Regions from separate parts of the Streptomyces sp. Ag109_O5-10 genome, predicted to be linked through region 3. Evidence: riboswitches for the same ligand, from Rfam matches in the RefSeq annotation. Region 3 holds a riboswitch; each other region holds the start of a gene.
The links. Region 3 has a riboswitch for S-adenosylmethionine ahead of BLW82_RS31405 (aminotransferase class V-fold PLP-dependent enzyme). Riboswitches for the same ligand answer to the same signal wherever they lie in the genome.
Positions count from the first base shown of each region.

Region 1: it holds a riboswitch for S-adenosylmethionine, as region 3 does, so the genes downstream of both, BLW82_RS46415 (putative leader peptide) here and BLW82_RS31405 (aminotransferase class V-fold PLP-dependent enzyme) in region 3, are expected to answer to the same signal.
Region 2: it holds a riboswitch for S-adenosylmethionine, as region 3 does, so the genes downstream of both, thrC (threonine synthase) here and BLW82_RS31405 (aminotransferase class V-fold PLP-dependent enzyme) in region 3, are expected to answer to the same signal.
Region 4: it holds a riboswitch for S-adenosylmethionine, as region 3 does, so the genes downstream of both, BLW82_RS37045 (amino acid ABC transporter permease) here and BLW82_RS31405 (aminotransferase class V-fold PLP-dependent enzyme) in region 3, are expected to answer to the same signal.

Region 1 is NZ_FNTQ01000001.1:8,846,568-8,848,762, reverse strand. Features, by position in the region: gene BLW82_RS40320 (MFS transporter) at 1-414, opposite strand, end outside; SAM riboswitch class IV at 755-868, shown strand; gene BLW82_RS46415 (putative leader peptide) at 903-1,019, shown strand; gene BLW82_RS40315 (ABC transporter substrate-binding protein) at 1,240-2,195, shown strand, end outside.
Region 2 is NZ_FNTQ01000001.1:5,116,784-5,118,978, reverse strand. Features, by position in the region: gene thrC (threonine synthase) at 1-1,273, opposite strand, end outside; SAM riboswitch class I at 1,292-1,445, opposite strand; gene BLW82_RS23465 (glucosyl-3-phosphoglycerate synthase) at 1,603-2,195, shown strand, end outside.
Region 3 is NZ_FNTQ01000001.1:6,886,397-6,888,591, reverse strand. Features, by position in the region: gene BLW82_RS31405 (aminotransferase class V-fold PLP-dependent enzyme) at 1-1,065, opposite strand, end outside; SAM riboswitch class IV at 1,226-1,342, opposite strand; gene trpD (anthranilate phosphoribosyltransferase) at 1,533-2,195, opposite strand, start outside.
Region 4 is NZ_FNTQ01000001.1:8,124,922-8,127,116, forward strand. Features, by position in the region: gene BLW82_RS37040 (glutathione S-transferase C-terminal domain-containing protein) at 1-649, shown strand, start outside; SAM riboswitch class IV at 727-850, shown strand; gene BLW82_RS37045 (amino acid ABC transporter permease) at 1,241-2,195, shown strand, end outside.

The DNA.
Region 1 (2,195 bases), 2.0 Mb from region 3:
CTCGGTGACGAAGGACAGGCGTGCCGGGTTCTCCACCGTGAACACGCAGCCGAGCGCGAAGGACAGGACGTACAGCAGCCACAGGGCGGCATGGCCGGAGAACACGATGACCGTCAGGACCAGTGCCTGGACCGCGTACAGCGGCTGGGTCCACAGCAGCAGGGTCCGGCGGTCGTACCGGTCGGCGACGACCCCGCCCCACAGGCCGATCAGCAGCACCGGGGCGAACTGGAGTCCGGCGACCCAGCCGAGCGCGGTACCGCTGTGGGTGAGCGTCAGGACGAACCAGTCCAGCGCGACACCCTGCAGGGCGCTGCCGATGTCGGACACCAGGCCCGTGCTCCAGTAGATCCGGTAGTCACGGACCCGCAGGGCGGCGAACACCCCCTTCGGGGCAGTGCTGTTGACGACCATGCGGCTCTTTCCGAGCGGGCGGGGCCTGGACGCGGACGCGTCGCGGGACGCTTGCGACGCCGGTCCGGGCCCAGCAGGGGACGCGGCGCGGCGGAGGCGGACGCGAAGGGAGCGAGTGGTCAGCGACAGGTCTGGTCGAACTGGTCGGCACGACGGCCCGACCAGAACGGGTCGAGCAGCACCGTGCGTGCCTGACCTGCGGTCTCCATGGCCGGATCAAAGCACACGGAACAAGGTGCGTCCACCATCCGTCCCGGCACATGAGACGACCCCGCTCTCCGGACAGGGCGTCACGTCGCGGCATTGACGTACGACAAAATCGATCCGTAGCATCACCAACGGCATTGAGTGTCAGCGTCAAGCCCTGGCTCGCTGACCGGCAACCCTCCCGCGCGGTGGGGTGCTCCAGGTGAAAGCCCGGCGGGGTCACCGATGACTCCCGCAAGCGCGTGGCCCCGTGACCGGGGCCGGAGACGGGGAGGTCCGGCATGCTGCACAGCGATGACTCCGCTGCCTCCCCCGCCGACGCCACGGCGTACTCCCGGCTCTCGCGCCGGCGCCACATCGATCTGAAGCGCTCGACCAGCTGCCTCTGTCGGGCCTGACCGGCCAGGCCGCCGCCGGCTGACATCCGTCACCGGCCCGCCACCTTCGCGCCGTCCTTCCCCCTGGGCCACCGGTTCCCGGTGCCGTCCGCATGCCAACCCCCTGTCTGCACAGCGCATCCCCGGCCGGAGTCGATCCGCCCGGGCCGCGCACACCGTCATGCCTGCGCGCATCCGTGCGCGGTAGTGCCTCGGTGACACGAGTAGGAGAAAGCCCTCCGTGACTGCACTTCCGGATTTCAGACCCTCCCGATGGGCGCCCCTGGCCGCGCTCCTGACCACCAGCGTCCTGCTGACCGCGTGCGGTTCGGGCGACGACGGCTCCGGCGGCGGAAGCGGCCGGGCGAAGTCCGGCGGCACCCTGACCTTCGCGGTGGGCTCCGACGCGGGCTGCGTGGACCCGCAGCAGGTCGGCAGCAACGACACGATCTACTCGGTGCGCCAGATCGTGGACTCGCTCACCGACCAGGACCCGAAGACCGGAAAGATCGTGCCGTGGCTCGCCAAGAGCTGGGACATCAGCACCGACGCGACCACGTTCACGTTCCACCTGCGGTCCGGCGTCACCTTCAGCGACGGATCCAAGCTGACCGCCCAGGTGGTCAAGGACAACTTCGACGCGGTGCCGCAGCTCGGTGCCCTGGGCACCCTCGCCGAGGGCTACCTGAGCGGCGTCAAGAGCACCGCCGTGGTCGACCCGCTCACCGTCAAGGTGACCTTCAAGCAGCCCAACGCCCAGTTCCTCCAGGCGACTTCGACCCACTCGCTGGGCATCGAGTCCTCGGCGAGCGTCAAGAAGAGCCCGCAGCAGAAGTGCAGCGACGGGGTGGTCGGGTCCGGCCCGTTCGTGCTCAAGCAGTACGTGCAGAACCAGTCGGTCACCCTGGGCAGGCGCACCGGGTACGACTGGGGTTCCTCGCTGTGGTCGAAGAAGGGCGAGGCCTACCTGGACAAGCTGGTGTTCAAGGTCGTGCCCGAGGCGGGGGTGCGGGCCGGCAGTCTCCAGTCCGGGCAGGTGGACGCGATCAGCAGCGTCGGCAAGGCCAACGAGGCGGCGCTCAAGGGCGGCCAGGTCACCCTGCAGAGCCGTGCCAACCCCGGTGTGGTGTTCGGCCTCGGGCTCAACAACGCGCGGCCGCTGCTGAAGGACGCGAAGGTCCGTCAGGCGATCTCGGC
Region 2 (2,195 bases), 1.8 Mb from region 3:
CGGCCTCGTGGAAAGACTCCAGACTCGGGCGAATGGTCGCGGTGAGTCCGGTTCCCGCCACCGCGTCCAGCGTCTTGAGTCCATCACCGGTGTTGAGTACAACGACCGACTTGGCCGGATCAATCAACCCATTCTCAATGAGCTTTTTGGTGACTCCAACCGTCACTCCGCCGGCGGTTTCCGCGAAGATTCCCTCGGTCCGCGCGAGCAGCTTGATGGCGTCGACGACCTGCTCGTCGGTGACGTCCTCCACCGCACCGCCGGTGCGCCGCGCGATGTCGAGGACGTACGGCCCGTCGGCCGGGTTGCCGATGGCGAGGGACTTGGCGATGGTGTTCGGCTTCTGCGGGCGGACCACGTCGTGGCCCTCCTTGTAGGCCACCGACACCGGCGAGCACCCCTCGGCCTGGGCGCCGAAGATCTTGTACGGCTTGTCCTCGACCAGACCGAGCTTGATCAGCTCCTGCAGCCCCTTGTCGATCTTCGTGAGCTGCGAGCCCGAGGCGATCGGGACGACCAGCTGGTCCGGGATCTCCCAGCCGAGCTGCTCGCAGATCTCGTACGCCAGGGTCTTGGAGCCCTCCGCGTAGTACGGCCGCAGGTTGACGTTGACGAAGCCCCAGCCCTCGCCCGCCGGGTCGCCGATCAGCTCGGAGCAGAACCGGTTCACGTCGTCGTAGTTGCCCTCGATGCCGACGAGTTCGCCGCCGTAGATCGCGGCCATGACGACCTTGCCCTGCTCCAGGTCGTGCGGGATGAACACGCAGGAGCGGAGGCCGGCCCGGGCGGCGGCGGCACCGACGGCGCCGGCCAGGTTGCCGGTGGAGGAGCAGGAGAGGGTGGTGTAGCCGAAGGCGCGGGCGGCCTCGACGGCCTGGGCGACGACGCGGTCCTTGAAGGAGTGCGTCGGGTTGCCGGAGTCGTCCTTCACGTACAGCCCGCCGGTGACCCCCAGCTCCCTGGCCAGGTTGTCCGCCTTGACGAGCTTGGTCCAGCCGGGGTTGATGTTCGGCTTGGTCGCCACGTCCGCGGGGACGGGCAGCAGCGGCGCGTAGCGCCAGATGTTCGCGGGACCCGCTTCGATCCGCTTGCGGAGCTCCTCGGTGTCATAGGCCGAGAAGTCGTACGCGATCTCCAGCGGGCCGAAACACTCCTCGCAGGCGAACACCGGGCCGAGGGGCACCCGGTGACCGCACTCGCGGCAGCTCAGGGCAGCGGCGGGACCGAGATCGACGGTGGAGTCCGTGGTGCTTGCAACAGTCTGCACAGCCATGTGAGGCGAGGCCCTTTCTCCTCATCTTCCTCACGACGCATCTCGTCGTGAGACGGATTTGGCACCTTCCCTAGCCGGGAGCCTCGCGGTGATCGACAGCGATCTACGAGTACCGACTGGAGGGTTGCCGGGGCTTCAACGGGCCGTTTCCCTCTGCCCCTCTGGATGAGCGGTATGCGGTTGTCAACGCCGGGTGCACCCAGGACATGCGATGGTCATCGGCGTTGTTCAAGACTGTAACCGAAGGCCAGGACAGTTGAGAGAGTCGTCCGTACCGCGAGATGGATCACACGTCGTCGTGTGGCCGTGACAGTGAGGAGCCGCTGACCGTGCTGGAAGAAGTCGAGCGCTGGCTGGCCACCCGCTCCTGGTCCGTAACCGATCGTCCCCTGCACCGGATCATGGCCGCCAAAAGGTCCTCCGGGCAGACGGTCAGCGTCGTGCTGCCCGCGCTCAACGAGGAGGAGACCGTCGGCGACATCGTCGCGATCATCCGCCACGACCTGATGCAGCAGGTGCCGCTCGTCGACGAGATCGTGGTCGTCGACTCCGGCTCCACCGACCGTACGGCGGCCGTCGCCGCGGCCGCCGGCGCCCGCGTCGTGCACCGCGACGCGATCCTGCCCCGCATCCCCGCCGTCCCCGGCAAGGGCGAGGTCCTCTGGCGCTCCCTCCTGGTCACCACCGGGGACATCGTGTGCTTCGTCGACGCCGACCTGCGGGAGTTCTCCTCCGACTTCGTCACCGGCATCGTCGGCCCGCTCCTCACCGAGCCGGGCGTGGACCTCGTCAAGGCGATGTACGACCGCCCGCTCGGCGGCGCCGCCGGGCAGGGCGGCCGGGTCACCGAGCTGATGGCCCGCCCGCTGCTGAACATGCACTGGCCGCAGCTGGCGGGCTTCGTCCAGCCGCTCGGCGGCGA
Region 3 (2,195 bases):
GCTGTTCCAGCCGTCCACCACGAAGCTGATCACGCCGACGCGCGGGGCGTCGTCGCCGAAGAGCGAGAGGACCCGGACCTCGGGGACCTCGGCCAGCCCCGCCCGCACCTTCTCGATCAGGTGCCGCTCGCGGGCGACCAGCGTGTCGAAGCCCGCCTCGGTGAGCGCCTTGCAGGCGGCGGCGATGGAGTAGGCGCCGATGACGTTGGGCGAGCCGGCCTCGTGCCGCGCGGCGCCCTCGTGCCACTCCACGGCCACTCCCCCGTCCTCGCGCCGGGTGACCTTGCGGCTGGCACCGCCGCCCGCGAGGTAGGGCTCGGCGGCCCGCAGCCAGTCGGCGCGGCCGGCCAGGACGCCGGAGCCGAAGGGGGCGTACAGCTTGTGGCCGGAGAAGGCAACCCAGTCGACGTCCAGGTCGCGGACGGAGACGGGGTGGTGCGGGGCCAGCTGGGCGGCGTCCAGGACGATCCGGGCGCCGTGCGCGTGCGCGGCGGCCGCGAGCTCCCGTACGGGCCACAGCTCGCCGGTGACGTTGGAGGCGCCGGTGACGCAGACCAGGGCCGGCCCGTACGGGTCACGGCCGGCGAGGGCGCGCTCCAGGGTCTCGACGGCCTGACGCGGGGTGCGGGGGGCGTCGAGGTAGGTGACGCGGGCGTCCTGCCAGGGCAGCAGGGAGGCGTGGTGCTCGGTCTCGAAGACGAACACCTGGCAGCCGGCGGGCAGGGCACGGGCCAGGAGGTTCAGGGAGTCCGTCGTCGAGCGGGTGAAGACCAGCTGGTCGTCGGGGCGGCAGTCGAGGAACTCGGCGACGGTCCGGCGGGCGTTCTCGAAGAGGTCGGTGGAGAGCTGGGAGAGGTAGCCGGCGCCGCGGTGGACGCTGCCGTAGTAGGGCGCGTAGGCCGCGACGTCGTCCCAGACCCGCTGGAGGGCGGGGGCGCTGGCCGCGTAGTCGAGGGCGGCGTAGGTGACCTCGCCGCCGGTGACGAGCGGGACGGTGACATCCCGCCCTAGAACGGGCAGCGGGGCACAAACGGACCGGGCGGCGGCAGCGGTGGAGACGGACATGGGTGAACTCCTGTGTGAGCAGGTGGGATCCGCCGTGCGAGCGGGTGCGCTCAAGCAGCGGCGGGGAAAAAGGGGGATGCGGAGGCGGGGCTCTGCGGCCCTATCGCATTCGCTTGCTCACGGAAGACTCCTCGACGACCAGGACCCCTGGTGTACGAGGGGTCCGCGCTTGCCGCAGACCTCACTGCCTGCGGCCTGGTCTTCACCCGGGGCACCCCGCCACGGACGGAGGGTTGCCGGACAGTCGGCCGGGGCCTCATGACTGTCACTCATGACCTGGGAAGAAACGTAGGTGAACTGATCGCGAGCGCGCAACTCCTGTCCGGATGACGGGACACCGCCAGGTGCCGAGGCCGGGCCCTTGCCATCGGCGCCGGTCCCGAAATCCTCGTTACGCCGCGACGGCGATCAGCGCGACGGTGGAGCCCGGCGGTGCCGGACTCCACCCCGGCCGGCTGGGCCGGCCCCTAGCTGTTCGTCGCCGCCGCCCAGCGCTCCAGGGTCCGCTTGGCCGCACCCGAGTCGATCGACTCGGCTGCCCTGTCCATGCCGGCGCGGAGCTGCTCGGGCAGGGTCCCGGCGCCCGGGTCCAGGGCCACCAGGGCCGCCGCCGAGTTCAGGAGTACCGCGTCCCGCACCGGGCCCTGCTCGCCGTCCAGGAGGCGGCGGGCGACCTCCGCGTTGTAGGACGGGTCGCCGCCCCGCAGCGCCTCCACGGGGACCAGGTCGATGCCGACGTCGCGGGGGTCGAAGGTCTCCTCCGTGACCTTGCCGTCGCGGACGATCCAGACGTGGGACGTGGCGGTCGTCGTCAGTTCGTCGAGGCCGTCGTCGCCGCGGAAGACGAGGGAGGAGTGGCCGCGTTCGGCGAAGACGCCCGCGACCACGGGGGCCATGCGGGGGTCGGCGACGCCGACGGCCTGGGCGCGGACCCGTGCCGGATTGGTCAGCGGGCCGAGGATGTTGAAGACCGTGCGGATGCCCAGCTGGCCGCGCGCCGCGCCCGCGTGCCGGAGCGCCGGGTGGAACTTGATCGCGAAGCAGAAGGTGATACCGGCCTCCTCGGCGACCTCGGCGACCCGCCGCGGGGTCAGGTCGAGGTTGACGCCGAGCTTCTCCAGGACGTCCGA
Region 4 (2,195 bases), 1.2 Mb from region 3:
TCCCGACGGCAGCCACGCGGTGCTGCGCCCGCTGTACGAGGCCAGCGCGCACCGCTACTCGGGACCGGCCCTCGCGCCGGTGTTCAGCGACGGCTGGTCCGGCAGGATCGTCAGCACCCACAGCCGGGACATCCTGCGCGACCTGGACCAGCACTTCGGTGACGGCGTCGCCCGGCTCTACCCGTGCGGAGCCGAGGCCGAGATCGAGGCCGTCGAGCGGCTGTGCACCGAGGACATCGAGCAGGCCGCACAGCGGGCCGGGCGCGCGGGCGGCGACCCGGAGGCATTGGAGGTGCTGCTCTCGGCCCTGGACGAACTGGAGCGCAGGCTGACCGGGGTGGAGTTCCTGGTCGGCGGCCGACTCACGGCCGCCGACATCGAGTTGTGGGTCACCCTGGTGCAACTCGACACCGTGCACCGCAACCACCTGGACGCCGCCGCGGTGCACGCCGTCGCCGGCCACCCGGTGCTGTGGGCCTACGCCCGCCGGCTGGCCGCCCATCCGGCCTTCGGCGGCCACCTCGACCTCGACGGCATCGCCCGCCGCCACCACGGCCGTTGCCAGGGCCTGGAAGCCGCCGGCGCGGCCGTCCAGATCCTGGACTGGGCGGGCCACGCGGCCGACGCACCCCGCGGTCCGCGCAGGTGAGAGCCGCCCGAACCGTTTCGCCAGTCGGACAGGCGTTGACAATCGTTCGGGCAACTGCGTTACTTGCGGACCAGAACGGTCATGAGCGTCAGCGTCAAGCCCTGGCTTGCTGACCGGCAACCCTCGCACCGCGGTGGGGTGCCCCAGGTGACGACCGGACCGACGACGTTTCGGCAAGCGACGATTCGGTAAGCGCGAGTGCCCTTCGGGGCCGGCACGACACAGTGACAGGTGACGGACATGTACGCAGCCCCCAGGACGGCCCAGCGCCGCGCCGAGGGCTGCGTACGCCCGTACCCGAGCCCGCTCGTCGCCGACCGAGCCGTCGACCTGCTCCGTGTCAACAGCGCCCTGTGTAGCGCGTGTACCGCACCGGGCTGTGCCCGCTGTCGGGTCTGACCAGGCTTTTCCCCCGGTTCCCCGCAGCCTCGCACCCCAGCGTCCCCGTCGAAACACCGGCCGTCCGGTGTGCCGCCGTCCGCCCAGCCCCGTGCCCCGCGCGCCCCCGCGCACCGCGCCGTGCCCGAACACGGACCGGTGCGCGGCCCCCGCCGCGGGACACGTGGGTGTCCGACTCCGCCGGAGCCCGCCATGAGTGAACCCCCAGGCGCCACGATCGCCGCCCCCGAGGCACCGCCCGCCGCCGACGAACCGTCACCATCCCTCACCGCACAGCGCGTTCAGCCGCTGCGCAGGCCGGGACGGTGGATCGCCACCGCCGTCGTCCTGGTCCTGGCCGCCCAGTTCGTGCACGGACTGGTGACCAACCCCTTCTACCAGTGGGACCGCTGGAGCTACTGGTTCCTGCGGCCGACCATCCTCGACGGACTGGTCATCACCCTCGAAGTCACCGCCTACAGCGCGGTGCTGGGTCTGCTCGGGGGCATCCTGCTCGCCCTGGCCCGGCTCTCGAAGAGCCCCGTGCTGCGCGCGGTCAGCTGGACCTACGTATGGGCGCTGCGCTCCATACCGCTCATCGTTGTCCTGCTCTTCCTCTACAACTTCAGCGCCCTGTACAAGACGTTGAGCGTCGGCGTCCCCTTCGGGCCCGCCTTCTTCTCCTTCGACGAGTCGAAGCTCGCCACCGACATGGTGGTCGCCGTCATCGGCCTGAGCCTCAACGAGGCCGCCTACGCGGCCGAGGTGGTCCGCGGCGGCATCCTCTCCGTGGACCAGGGCCAGCACGAGGCCGCCGCCGCGCTCGGCCTGCCCAAGGGCTACCAGTTCCGGAAGATCGTGTTCCCGCAGGCGCTCAGGTCCATCACCCCGAACTACGTCAACCAGCTGATCGGCCTGATCAAGAGCACCTCGCTGGTCTTCTACGTCTCGCTGCTCGACCTGTTCGGCTCCGCGCAGAGCATGGGCTCCACCTACCCCGGCGACATCGTGCCGCTCCTCCTGGTGGTGACCGTCTGGTACCTGATCCTGACCAGCGTCGTCTCCGTGATCCAGTTCTACGTCGAGCGGTACTACGCCCGCGGCGCCACCCGCACGCTGCCCCCGACTCCCCTCCAGAAGCTGCGCACCGGCCTTACCGACCTGCGCG